Linked DNA regions of Anaeromyxobacter diazotrophicus. The protein of the gene in region 1 interacts with the protein of each later gene in a pairwise test. Links are inferred from orthologs where the notes say so. Each region holds a gene or a part of one and is shown in the gene's direction. Other genes may lie near its edges.

Region 1 (5,593 bases):
CTCGCCCGGAGGGGCGGGCTGGAGCGACTGGCACGACGCGCAGCGCTCGCCGCCCGGGAGCTCCGCGCCGCAGCTCCAGCACGCCACCGCGCGGCTCAGGACTTCGCGGCGACGGCGGGGGGCGGCGCCTCGGCCCCCGCGGCGCGCTTGCGCTGGTAGTCGGCGACGGCCGCCTTGATGGCGTCCTCCGCCAGCACCGAGCAGTGGAGCTTCACCGGCGGCAGCGCGAGCTCCTCGGCCACCGCGGTGTTCTTGATGGCGAGCGCCTGGTCGAGCGTCCGCCCCTTCACCCACTCGGTGACGAGCGAGGAGGAGGCGATGGCGGAGCCGCAGCCGAAGGTCTTGAACTTCGCCTCGGCGATGACTCCCGCCTCGTCGACCCGGATCTGCAGCTTCATCACGTCGCCGCAGGAGGGCGCGCCGACGAGGCCGGTCCCGACCGACGGGTCGTCCTTGTCGAGCGAGCCCACGTTGCGCGGGTTCTCGCAGTGGTCGACGAGCTTCTCGGAATACCCGCTCATCCGCTCCTCCGGCGCAGCGGCGGAGGACGAGCCCCCGCCCTGCGACCCGTGCACGGCGCTAGCGCGACCACTCCACCTTCGAGAGATCGACGCCCTCCTTCGCCATCTCGTACAGGGGCGACATCTCGCGCAGCTTCTTCACCTTGGCGGCGAAGAGGGCGACGGCGTAGTCGACCTCCTCCGCGGTCGTGAAGCGCCCCAGGCCGAAGCGGATCGAGCTGTGCGCGAGCTCGTCGGGCACGCCCATGGCCCGCAGCACGTAGGAGGGCTCGAGCGAGGCGGAGGTGCAGGCCGAGCCGGACGAGACCGCCACGTCCTTCACCGCCATCATGAGCGCCTCGCCCTCGACGTAGGCGAAGGAGACGTTGAGGTTGCCGGGCAGCCGGTGCTCGAGGCCGCCGTTCACGGTCATGAGCTCGACGCCCGCCTCCAGCCCGCGGCGGAGCCGCTCGCGCAGGGCGAGCACGCGCGCGCCCTCCGTCTGGAGCTCGGCCGCGGCCAGCCGGCAGGCCGCGCCGAGGCCGACGATGCCCGGCACGTTGAGCGTGCCCGAGCGGTGCCCCCGCTCGTGGCCGCCGCCGTCCATCTCCGCGATGAGCCGGACCCGCGGCTTGCGCCGGACGTAGAGCGCGCCCACGCCCTTCGGGCCGTACACCTTGTGCGCCGAGATGGACGCGAGGTCGACGTCGAGCGCCTGCACGTCGAACGGGATCTTGCCCACCGCCTGCACGGCGTCGCAGTGGAACACCACGCCCCGGGCGCGCGTCAGGCGCCCGATCTCGGCCACCGGCTGGATCGTGCCGGTCTCGTTGTTCGCCGCCATCACCGACACGAGGATGGTGTCGGGCCGGAGCGCCCTCGCCACCTGGTCGGGATCGACGCGCCCGTCCGGGCCCACCGGCAGGAACGTGACCTCGAAGCCCTCGCGCTCGAGCCGGTGCATGGGGTCGAGCACCGCCTTGTGCTCGGTGGCCACGGTGACGAGGTGGCGCCCCTTCTCGCGGTAGAAGTGCGCCGCGCCCTTCACCGCCAGGTTGTCCGACTCGGTCGCCCCGCTCGTGAAGACGATCTCGCGCGGCTCGGCCCCGATGAGCCCGGCCACCTCGGCGCGGGCCGCCTCCACCGCCTCCTCGGCCCGCCAGCCGAACGCGTGGCTCTTGGACGCGGCGTTGCCGAAGTCCTCGCGGAAGAAGGGCAGCATCGCGTCCAGCACCCGCGGGTCCAGCGGCGTGGTGGCGTGGTAGTCCATGTAGATGGGAATCTTCACGGCCCCTGGGCGGCTCCTATCCTAGGACGCTGGTCCTACCGGCCCCGTCCCGGGCGGTCAAGCGCCCCTGCTCTACAAGGGAGCGGCCCCACGGCGGTTTTCGCGCTATCCATCGTCCCAGACCTCGCATGCGCACCTCGACCCGACTCCTCCTGGCCGCCCTCGCCGCCGCCGCCGTGCTGGCGCTCCCCAGCCTGTCCGCCTCGGGCGCCACCGGCGCGGCCACCGACCTGGGGCTCGGCCACCAGCTCGCCCAGGGCTCCCTCCTCGCCTTCGCGATCGCCTTCGCCGGCGGGGTGCTGACCAGCCTCACGCCCTGCGTCTACCCGCTCATCCCCATCACCGTCTCCATCTTCGGCGCGCGCCGCTCCGGCTCGCGGGCGCAGGCCATGGGGCTGTCCGGCCTCTACGTGCTCGGCATCGCGGTCACCTACTCGGCGCTCGGCGCCACCGCGGCGCTCACCGGCAAGGCGTTCGGGTCCGCCATGCAGAGCCCGTGGGTGCTCGCGCTGGTGGCGGCGGTCTTCGTCGCGATGGCGGCCTCCATGTTCGGCGCCTTCGAGCTGCAGCTGCCCGCCTCCCTCCAGGCGCGGCTCTCCTCGGTGGGCGGCGCGGGCCGCGCCGGCGCCTTCGCCATGGGCCTCGTGGCCGGCCTCATCGCCGCCCCCTGCACCGGGCCGGTGCTGGCGGCGGCGCTCGCGTTCGTCGCGACGCAGGGGTCGGTCGCGTACGGCGTCGGCATCATGTTCGCGTACGCGCTCGGCATCGGGCTCCTCTTCTTCCTCATCGGGGCCTTCTCGCTCGCGCTGCCGAAGAGCGGCCCGTGGATGGAGACGGTGAAGAGCGTCTTCGGCGTGGTGCTGCTCGCCATGGCGCTCGCCTACCTCCGGGACCTCTTCCCGGCGCTGCGCGGCCTCGCCTCGCCCGCCCCGGCGGCGCTGGCGGTGGCGGCGGGCGCGGCGGCGGCCGGGGTGCTGCTCGGCGGGCTCTCCGCGGCCGGCCCCGGCGCCGGCGCGCGCCTCGCCAAGGTGGCCGGGGTGGCGCTGGTGGTGGCGAGCGCGTTCTACGCCGGCGGCGTGGCCGACGCGCGCGCCCGGGCCTCGGCGGCCGGCGAGGGCATCGCCTGGCTCGTGAACCAGGAGGAGGCGGGGCTGGCGCGCGCCCGCGCCGAGGGCAAGCCGGTCCTCATCGACTTCTGGGGCGACTGGTGCGCGGCCTGCAAGGAGCTCGACCGCACCGCCTGGAGCGACCCGCGCGTCCGCGAGGAGGCGGCGCGGTTCGTGACCATCAAGATCGACAACTCCGCCGACCGGCTCGCCGACCCGAAGGTGAGCGCCGCCGTGGATCGCGTCTTCGAGAAGTACGGCATCCTCGGCCAGCCGACGGTGCTCTTCATCGACGCCCGCGGCCAGGAGCTGCCCGCCCCGGCGCGCGTCACCGCGGTGATCGGCGCGGACGACATGCTGAAGCGGATGAAGGCGGTGGACCGCGCCTGCGCGCAGCCCGCCGTGGCGTGCCTCGCGCGCTGGTGAGGTCTTCGCCTATCATCCGCGCACCATGCTCGCCTCCCTCCTCGCCGCCGCGGCGCTCTCCGCGGCCGTCGTGCCCGAAGCGCGCCTCATCCCGGAGGGGCCGCGCTTCGCGTCGCTGCAGGGCGGCGAGACGCTCGGCGCCGGCGGCACCGAGCTCTTGCTGACGGCCGGCTTCTCGACGCTGTCCGGCACCTACGCCCAGGGGCTCAACGAGGCGAACGACCTCGGCGCCCAGGTCGAGCTCGACTGGCTCACCGGCGAGCTCTTCGCGGGCGGCCTCTACCGGCAGCTCACCTGGCGCTTCGGCGAGACGTTCGTCTCCTGGCGGGCGCGGGCCGGCCTCTACGTGGACGGGGGCGCCACCTGGGCGGTCTCCAGCAACCACTCGGCCACCGGCATCCAGGCCGTGCCGGGCCTGGCGCTGTCGCGGCGCTTCGCCCGCGTCACGCTCTCCGCGGCGCTCGACGGCCGCATCGACCTCACCCTCTCGAACCAGGGCGGGCGCGCGGTCGGGGTGAAGGGCACGGTCGCCTGCGAGACGCCGCTCTGGGGCGACCTCCTGGCCGGGGCGCGGGTGGGGGTGGGCGGGCTCTGGTCCTACGCCGGCGCGCCGTTCGCCGGCGACTCGCCGCGCACGCTGCTCGACCTGTCGGCGCTGCTCACCTACCGCCTGTTCTGACGCGGCCGGGACCCGGGTGCCGCCACCCCCGGGGTCGACCGCTGCGGGTTCGCGCACCTGGGGGCGGCACGCGGCTTGAAGCGCCGGGGGGCATGTCGCCCGCCGAGCCGCGCCCGGATGTCGTCGCCACCCCCACCTCCTTCGACCTCGACGCCGCCATCGTCGACCTGGTCTCGCGCGGCGCCGTCAAGGTGCCGCCCTACCCGGCGGTGGCGCTGAAGGTCGAGGAGCTCGTCCGCAAGGAGGACTTCGGGCTCGACGAGCTCACGAAGCTGGTCGCGTCCGACCAGGCGCTGGCGGCCGACGCGCTCCGCTGCGCGAACTCCGCCTTCTACAACCGCGGCAACGCGGTGGCGTCCCTCAACGGCGCCATCACGCGCATCGGCGCCAAGGAGGTGGTCCGCCTCGCGCTCGCCTCCGGCCTCGGCGCCCACGCGCGGAAGCCCGGCCCGCTCTCGGCGCTCAAGCGGCGCGTGTGGCTCGAGGCGCTCGCCTCGGCGGCGCTGGCGCAGGAGCTGGCGCGCGCGCGCCGGCTGGGCGCGGAGGAGGCGTTCGTGTGCGCCCTCCTGCACGACTTCGGGAAGATGATCGCCGTCGCCTGCGTGGAGGAGCTCCTCGCCGCGCACGACGAGGTGCAGCGCAAGCCGCTCGAGGAGTGGCTGGCGGTCGTGGACCGCTATCACGTCGAGCTCGGGCTCGTCCTCGCCGCGCAGTGGGAGCTGCCGCAGCTCGTCTCGGACGTCGTGTCGCTGCACCACCAGGAGGACCTGGCGGGCGCCGCCGACCCGCGCATGGTGGAGCTGGTGCAGGCCACCGACGAGGTGGTGCACCTCCTCGCCGACCGCGCCAGCGTCGGCGCCGACGAGCTGGGCGCCCTCTCGGCGCTCACCGCGCCGGAGTGCGAGGTGGTCACGCGCGTGCTGGAGAAGCTCCCCGCCTTCATCGCCTCCTTCGAGACGGGGAGCGGTACGGACGCGGGCCCCAGCGCCATCGAGCCCGAGCCGGCCGACCACTTCCTGAGCGGCCCCACCCCGGTGAGCTTCCCGGTCACGGTCACGGTGAACCGCGAGGTGCGCGAGTACCAGGCGATGGGCATCGCCACCAGCAACCTCATGGTCACCGGGAAGGGCGCCCTCCCGGAGAACGTGCTCATGGAGCTGAAGGTCGGGTCGACGCCCCCGTTCACCTGCTGGGCCACCGCCAAGCTCTCCTGGCCCGAGGGCGAGGGCCACACCGTGCTCCTGCAGCCGTTCGCGCTCAACGGCCCCACGCAGGCGATCTGGAAGGAGCTCCTCCGCTCCACCACGACCTGAGGACCGGCCGGCGTCCTTGACACCCTCCGCCCACCCTCATAAAAGAGGGCGCCCTCGCCCAGGTGGCGGAATTGGTAGACGCACCAGATTCAGGGTCTGGCGGTCGCAAGGCCGTGGAGGTTCGAGTCCTCTCCTGGGCACCATCTTCACCGGAGGCCGGCGCGCGCGAGCGGCCGGCCTCTTCGCTTTCCGGCGCCGGCGGTTGACATCCGCGCCCGGTCGCATATTCATGCAGATGCATGCATGAACTCTCGACCGCGGTGGTGGGCGCCTCCGGCTAC
Region 2 (5,649 bases), on another replicon or contig:
CGCGCTGCGCGTCGGCGACGAGCTGCGGGCCGCGGGCCTCGACCATGAGCATCCCGACCGCGTCCGACTGCGTCCCCTGGATGCGCCGCACCAGCGTGCTCCAGGGCATGACCACCACGTCGTCCTGATCCTGGCCCCAGCTGCCCTGGCCCTTCGCCGCCAGGACCCCGACCACCTTGCAGGGCACGTGCTTCACCCGGATCTGCTCGCCCACCGCGTTCGCCTCGCCGAATAGCTTCTCCTTCACGGTCTGGCCGAGGAGGCACACCTTCGCGCCGGCCGCCTCCTCCTCCCGCCCGAACGGCTCGCCCTGCGCGAGCGGCCACTGGCGCACCGTGAGGTAGGCGGAGGTGGAGCCCATGATCTGGGTGAACCAGTTCGCGTCGCCGTAGACGACCTGCGCGCCGCTGCGGTTCACCGGGGCCACCGCCGCCACCGCCTGCGGCAGCTCGCGCTCGATGGCGCGGGCGTCGTCGAGGGTGAGGTTCTGGGTGGCGCCGGCGCCGGTGGCCGCGCCGTGGGTGTTCATCGAGCCCGGGACCACCATGAGCAGGTTCGACCCGAGGGAGGCCATCTGCTGGGCCACCTTGGCGCGCGCGCCCTGGCCCAGCGAGACGGTCGAGACCACCGCCGCCACCGCGATGACGATGCCGAGCATGGCCAGCGCGGAGCGGAGCTTGTTCTTGCGCAGCGCGCGGAGCGCGGTGCGCAGGGCGGGGAGGAGGATCACGGCCCGGTCCCCTCCCGCGCCGCCAGCCGCCGGCTGGCCACCGGCTCGTCCGAGAGGACGCGCCCGTCGCGGAAGACGACGGTCCGGCGGGCGTGCTGGGCGATGTCGGGCTCGTGGGTGACGAGGAGCACGGTGAGCCCCTCGTCGTTCAACTCCTGGAAGAGCCGCATCACCTCGAGGCTGGTGGCCGAGTCGAGGTTCCCGGTCGGCTCGTCGGCGAGGAGCAGCCGGGGCCGGTTGACGAGCGCCCGGGCGATGGCGACGCGCTGCTGCTGGCCGCCGGAGAGCTGGGCCGGCGCGTGGTCGAGCCGGCCAGCCAGCCCCACCCGCTCGAGCGCCTCGACGGCGCGGCGGCGGCGCTCGGCGGCGGAGGTGCCCTGGTAGACCATGGGCAGCTCGACGTTCTCGAGCGCGCTCGTGCGCGGGAGGAGGTTGAAGCCCTGGAACACGAAGCCGAGCGCGCGGCCCCGCGCCCGCGCCAGCGCGTCGCGCGAGAGGCGGCTCACCTCCTCGCCGTCGAGCTGGTAGCTGCCGGCGGTGGGCCGGTCGAGGCAGCCGACCACGTTCATGAAGGTGCTCTTGCCCGAGCCGGAGGCCCCCATGATGGCCACGAACTCGCCCGGGAACAGGTCGAGCGAGACGCCCTTCAGCGCCTGCACGCTCACGTCGCCCATGCGGTAGGTCTTCTCGATCTCGCGGGCGCGCACCACCGGGGCCGCCGCCGGGGCGCGGAGCCGCTCCGGGCTAGAAGAGGCCACGGCGCGGCCCCCCCTGCGGCGGCCCACCGGCGCCGCTCCCGTCGCCCGTCACCACCTCGTCTCCTTCCTCGAGGCCGGAGAGGAGCTCGGTCTGGCGGCCGTCGGAGATGCCGAGCTCGACCTCGGCCGGGGCGAGCTGGCCGCCGCGCAGCTGGTAGACCCGGCCGCGCCGCACCCCCTTCCGCGGGGCGCCGTCGGCGCTCGCGGTGCGCTCCACGCGGCCCGCCCCGGCGCCGGCGCCCGGCCGGCCCTCGCCGCCGGGCCGGGCGGAGCCGGGGTCGCCGGCTGGACGGAAGCGCAGCGCGGCGTTCGGGACGCGCAGCGCCTCCGGCACCTGCTTCGTCACGATGGTCACCGAGGCGGTCATCCCCTGGCGCAGCTTCCGCTCCGGGTTCGGCGCGTCGATGACCGCGGCGTAGGTGACGACGTTCTGGATGGTGCTGGGGGCCTGGCGCACCTCGCGGATCTTCCCCTCGAACTGCTCGCCCGGGAACGCGTCCACGGTGAACCGGGCGGCGAGCCCCTCCTTCACCTTCCCCACGTCCGCCTCGTCGACGTTGGCCAGGATCTGCATCCGCGTCAGGTCGTTCGCGATGAGGAAGAGGGTGGGAGCCTGCAGGCTCGCGGCCACCGTCTGGCCCACGTCGACGCTGCGCGAGATGACGATGCCGTCGATCGGGCTGCGGATGCGGCAGAGCTGGACGTTGGTGAGCGCCGTGTCGCGGTCGGCGCGTGCCTGGAGCACCCGCGCCGCCGCGCCCTGCAGCGCCGCCTCGGCGCCCTCGCGCGCCGCCAGCGCCGCGTCCACGTCCGCCGCCGCGATGAGGTTGCGCTTCTGCAGCTCGAGGCTGCGGCGCTCGGTCCGCTGCGCGTCGGCGAGCGCCGCCTTCGCCTTGGCCACGTCCGCCTCGGCCGCGGCCAGCCCCGCCACCGCCCGCTCCAGCGCGGCCTGGAACAGGCGCGGGTCGATCTCCGCCACCACCTGGTCCTTCTTCACCGGGGTGTTGAAGTCGGCGTACAGCTTCGAGATGGTCCCGGACACCTGCGAGCCGACGTTGACGGTCACCACCGCCGAGACGTCGCCGGTGGCCGAGACCACCTCGGCGACGCCCCCGCGGGTGACGCGGTCGGTGCGGTAGGCGGGGTGGGGGCGGCTGCCGCAGGCGGCCAGGGCGAGGGGGAGGGCGTAGGCGGCGAGGTGGAGTGCGCGCATGGGAGCGGCGCCATCCTAGCGCCGCGCCCCGGGGAGGGGCCCGCCGGTAACAGTTCTTCACACGCGGCGCCCCCGGCGAATCCTCCCGGCCCGGATATACTCCAACGCACATGAACCGCTGGCTGAAGCTCGTCCTCCTCGCCCTCGCCGTCGTCCTCGCGTTCGAGCTCGTCGTGCACCGCGCCCGCCGCCTGCGCGGGGTGCCCTCCGGCGTCGCCGCCCCGGGCTTCACGCTGCCCGCCGCCGACGGCGCCCAGGTCTCGCTGGAGGGGCTGCGCGGCAAGGTGGTGGCGCTGAACTTCTGGGCCACCTGGTGCGGCCCGTGCCGGGAGGAGATCCCGGAGCTGGCGCGCGTCTACACCGCGCGGCAGGGCCGCTGCTTCGAGATGCTGGGGGTGGCGGAGGAGTCGGGCGCGCACGGCGAGGTGACGGCCACCGCCCGGAAGCTCGGCATCAACTACCCGGTGCTGTTCGACGACGACGCCAAGGTGGGCGACGCCTTCCACATCCCCGGCTACCCGCGCACGTACCTCATCGACGTGGACGGGCGCATCCGCAAGGTGTTCGAGGGCCAGCTCGCGGAGGGGGAGCTCGACCGCGCCCTCGCCCCGCTGCTCGCCGAGTGCCCGCGAGCCTGAGGCGCGCGTGACCGCGACGAAGACCTGCGCCATCTGCGGCAAGCCGGTCCCTCCGCGGCCGGAGAACCGCTCCTATCCGTTCTGCTCCGACCGCTGCCGGCTCATCGACCTCTCGAAGTGGCTCGGCGAGGAGTACCGCATCCCCGGCCCGCGCGCCGGCGACGGCGCGGACCAGCCGCCCGCGCCCGGCGCCGAGGAGGACGAGCCCTCGTGACCGCGCCCGCCCGCCCGCTCCTCTACCTCGTGCGCGCCTTGCCCGGGGCCGAGCTGGCGCCGCTGCGCGCGAGCTTCGAGGTGCGGGGAGGCGAGCCGCACCCGCCCGCCCGCGACCGGCTCCTCGCGGAGGCGCGCGAGGCGGCCGCGCTGGTGGTCACCTACCTCGACCGCGTCGACGCGGCGCTCCTCGAGGCGCTGCCCCGGCTGCGGCACGTCGCCTCTTACGGCGTCGGCCTGAACCACGTGGACCTCGCCGCCTGCCGCGCCCGCGGCGTGGTGGTCACGAACACGCCCGACGTCGTGACCGACGCGACCGCCGACCTGACGCTCGCCCTCCTGCTGGCCGCCGCGCGCCGCGTGGCCGAGGGCGACCGGGTGGTCCGCGCCGGCGGCTGGACCACGGTCGACCCGGGCTGGATGCTCGGCACCGAGGTCACCGGCAAGACGCTCGGGATCGTGGGGTTCGGGCGCATCGGGCAGGCGGTCGCCCGCCGCGCGGCCGGGTTCTCCCTGCGGATCCTGTACGCGGCGCCGCGCGAGGTGGCGTTCCCCGGCGCGGAGCGCGTCGAGCTCGACGCGCTGCTGGCGCGGAGCGACTTCGTCTCCCTGAACGTGCCGCTCACCCCGGGCACCGAGAACCTCCTCTCGCGCGAGCGCCTCTTCGCCATGAAGCGAGGGGCGATCCTCGTGAACACCGCCCGCGGCGCGGTGGTCGACGAGGCCGCGCTGGCGGAGGCGCTGGCGAGCGGGCACCTCGCCGCCGCCGGCCTCGACGTCTTCCGAGACGAGCCGCGCGTCCCCCAGGCCCTGCTCGCCCGCGAGAACGCCGTGCTCACGCCGCACCTCGGCTCCGGCACCCGCGAGACGCGCGCCGCCATGACGCGGATGGTGCTCGCCGACGTCCTCCGGGTCGGGCGCGGCGAGGCGCCGCTCCACCCGGTCCCCTGACGGCCGGGCGGCGCCCCGGCGCGGAACCCGGGCGGGCTTCCGTGGTATACGTGCGCGCCGCCGCTCCGCCGCCATGGGCCTCGTCGACCTTCACTGCCACCTGCTCTGGGACCTCGACGACGGCTGCCGCACGGCCGAGGAGACGCTGGAGGCGGCCCGCGCGCTCTCGGCCGTCGGCTACGCCGAGATCGCGGCCACGCCGCACGTCCAGGCGCGCTACAGCGGCGGCGACGAGCGGCTCGTGGCGGCGCGGCTGGCCGAGGCGCGCGCGCTGCTGCTCCGGGAGGGGGTCGAGATCGCGCTTCACGGCGGGGGCGAGAACGTGCTCGACGAGGCATACCTGGAGCGCGCCGGCCGGGGCGAGGGGCGCCCGCTCGGCGGTCACCCGCGCTGGGCGCTGGTCGAGGTGCCGTTCCAGGCCGACGTCCCGGACCTGGCGGCGCTCGTGGCCCGCGCCCTCGCCACGGGGACGGCGCCCATCCTGGCGCACCCGGAGCGCTGCGTCGCCTTCATGCAGCCCGGGCGCGCGGCGGAGGTGGTCCGGCTCGGCGGGGCGCTGCAGCTCAACCTGGGCGCCCTGACCGGGCGCCACGGCCGCGTGGCGCAGGCGTTCGCCGAGCGGTTCCTGGGCGAGGGCCTCTACGCCGTGGCGGGCACCGACCTGCACGCGCCGGAGGCCGCCGACGAGTGGGTGGGCGAGGCGCTCGAGGCGCTCGCGGTCCGCGCCGGCGCGCGCGAGCTGCGGCGGTTGTGCGAACTGAACCCGCGGCGGGTGCTGGCGGGCGAGGAGCTCACATGAAGCGACTCCTGCAGACGCTGGGCGGGCTGGCCATCTCGGCGGCCGCGCTGGGGCTCACGCTCCGCGGCAAGCACCTCGACCGGATCTGGGCCGAGATGCTGCACGCCGACTACCGCTGGCTCTGGCCGTACCTCGCCATCCTCCTGCTCATCCACCTCGTCCGGACGGTGCGCTGGGGCATCCTGCTCGAGCCGGTCGCGAAGGTGCCGTTCTCGAAGCTCAACGCGACCGCGGCGGTCGGCTTCATGGCGCTCGTGATCCTGCCGTTCCGGCTGGGCGAGTTCGCGCGGCCCTACCTGGTGGCGGAGCGGCCGCGCATCCGCGTCTCGGCGGCGCTCTCCTCGGTG

The links.
Region 2: the proteins of HWY08_RS02175 (region 1) and HWY08_RS10690 interact in binary tests that used the Escherichia coli proteins (3 or more experiments, as listed by UniProt). The link is inferred for Anaeromyxobacter diazotrophicus from one-to-one orthologs.

Annotation. Positions count from the first base shown.
Region 1 is NZ_BJTG01000001.1:490,087-495,679, forward strand. The notes cover bases 1,176-4,118. They hold HWY08_RS02175 (protein-disulfide reductase DsbD family protein), read left to right. Parts: upstream 1,176-1,916; coding sequence 1,917-3,320; downstream 3,321-4,118. Other genes in these bases: HWY08_RS02170 (IscS subfamily cysteine desulfurase), read right to left, coding at 1,176-1,788; HWY08_RS02180 (hypothetical protein), read left to right, coding at 3,346-3,999; HWY08_RS02185 (HDOD domain-containing protein), read left to right, coding at 4,092-4,118. In the rest of the region: HWY08_RS02160 (iron-sulfur cluster co-chaperone HscB C-terminal domain-containing protein), read right to left, coding at 1-87; Fe-S cluster assembly scaffold IscU, read right to left, coding at 96-521; more of HWY08_RS02170, read right to left, coding at 580-1,175; more of HWY08_RS02185, read left to right, coding at 4,119-5,312; argC (N-acetyl-gamma-glutamyl-phosphate reductase), read left to right, coding at 5,552-5,593. UniProt on the Escherichia coli protein: Required to facilitate the formation of correct disulfide bonds in some periplasmic proteins and for the assembly of the periplasmic c-type cytochromes.
Region 2 is NZ_BJTG01000004.1:445,658-451,306, forward strand. Bases 1,577-4,575 are described here. They hold HWY08_RS10690 (TlpA family protein disulfide reductase), read left to right. Parts: upstream 1,577-2,811; coding sequence 2,812-3,339; downstream 3,340-4,575. Other genes in these bases: HWY08_RS10685 (efflux RND transporter periplasmic adaptor subunit), read right to left, coding at 1,577-2,701; HWY08_RS10695 (DNA gyrase inhibitor YacG), read left to right, coding at 3,347-3,553; HWY08_RS10700 (NAD(P)-dependent oxidoreductase), read left to right, coding at 3,550-4,503. Outside these bases: HWY08_RS10675 (ABC transporter permease), read right to left, coding at 1-730; HWY08_RS10680 (ABC transporter ATP-binding protein), read right to left, coding at 727-1,404; more of HWY08_RS10685, read right to left, coding at 1,475-1,576; HWY08_RS10705 (tyrosine-protein phosphatase), read left to right, coding at 4,577-5,302; HWY08_RS10710 (lysylphosphatidylglycerol synthase transmembrane domain-containing protein), read left to right, coding at 5,299-5,649. UniProt on the Escherichia coli protein: Involved in disulfide bond formation. Catalyzes a late, reductive step in the assembly of periplasmic c-type cytochromes, probably the reduction of disulfide bonds of the apocytochrome c to allow covalent linkage with the heme.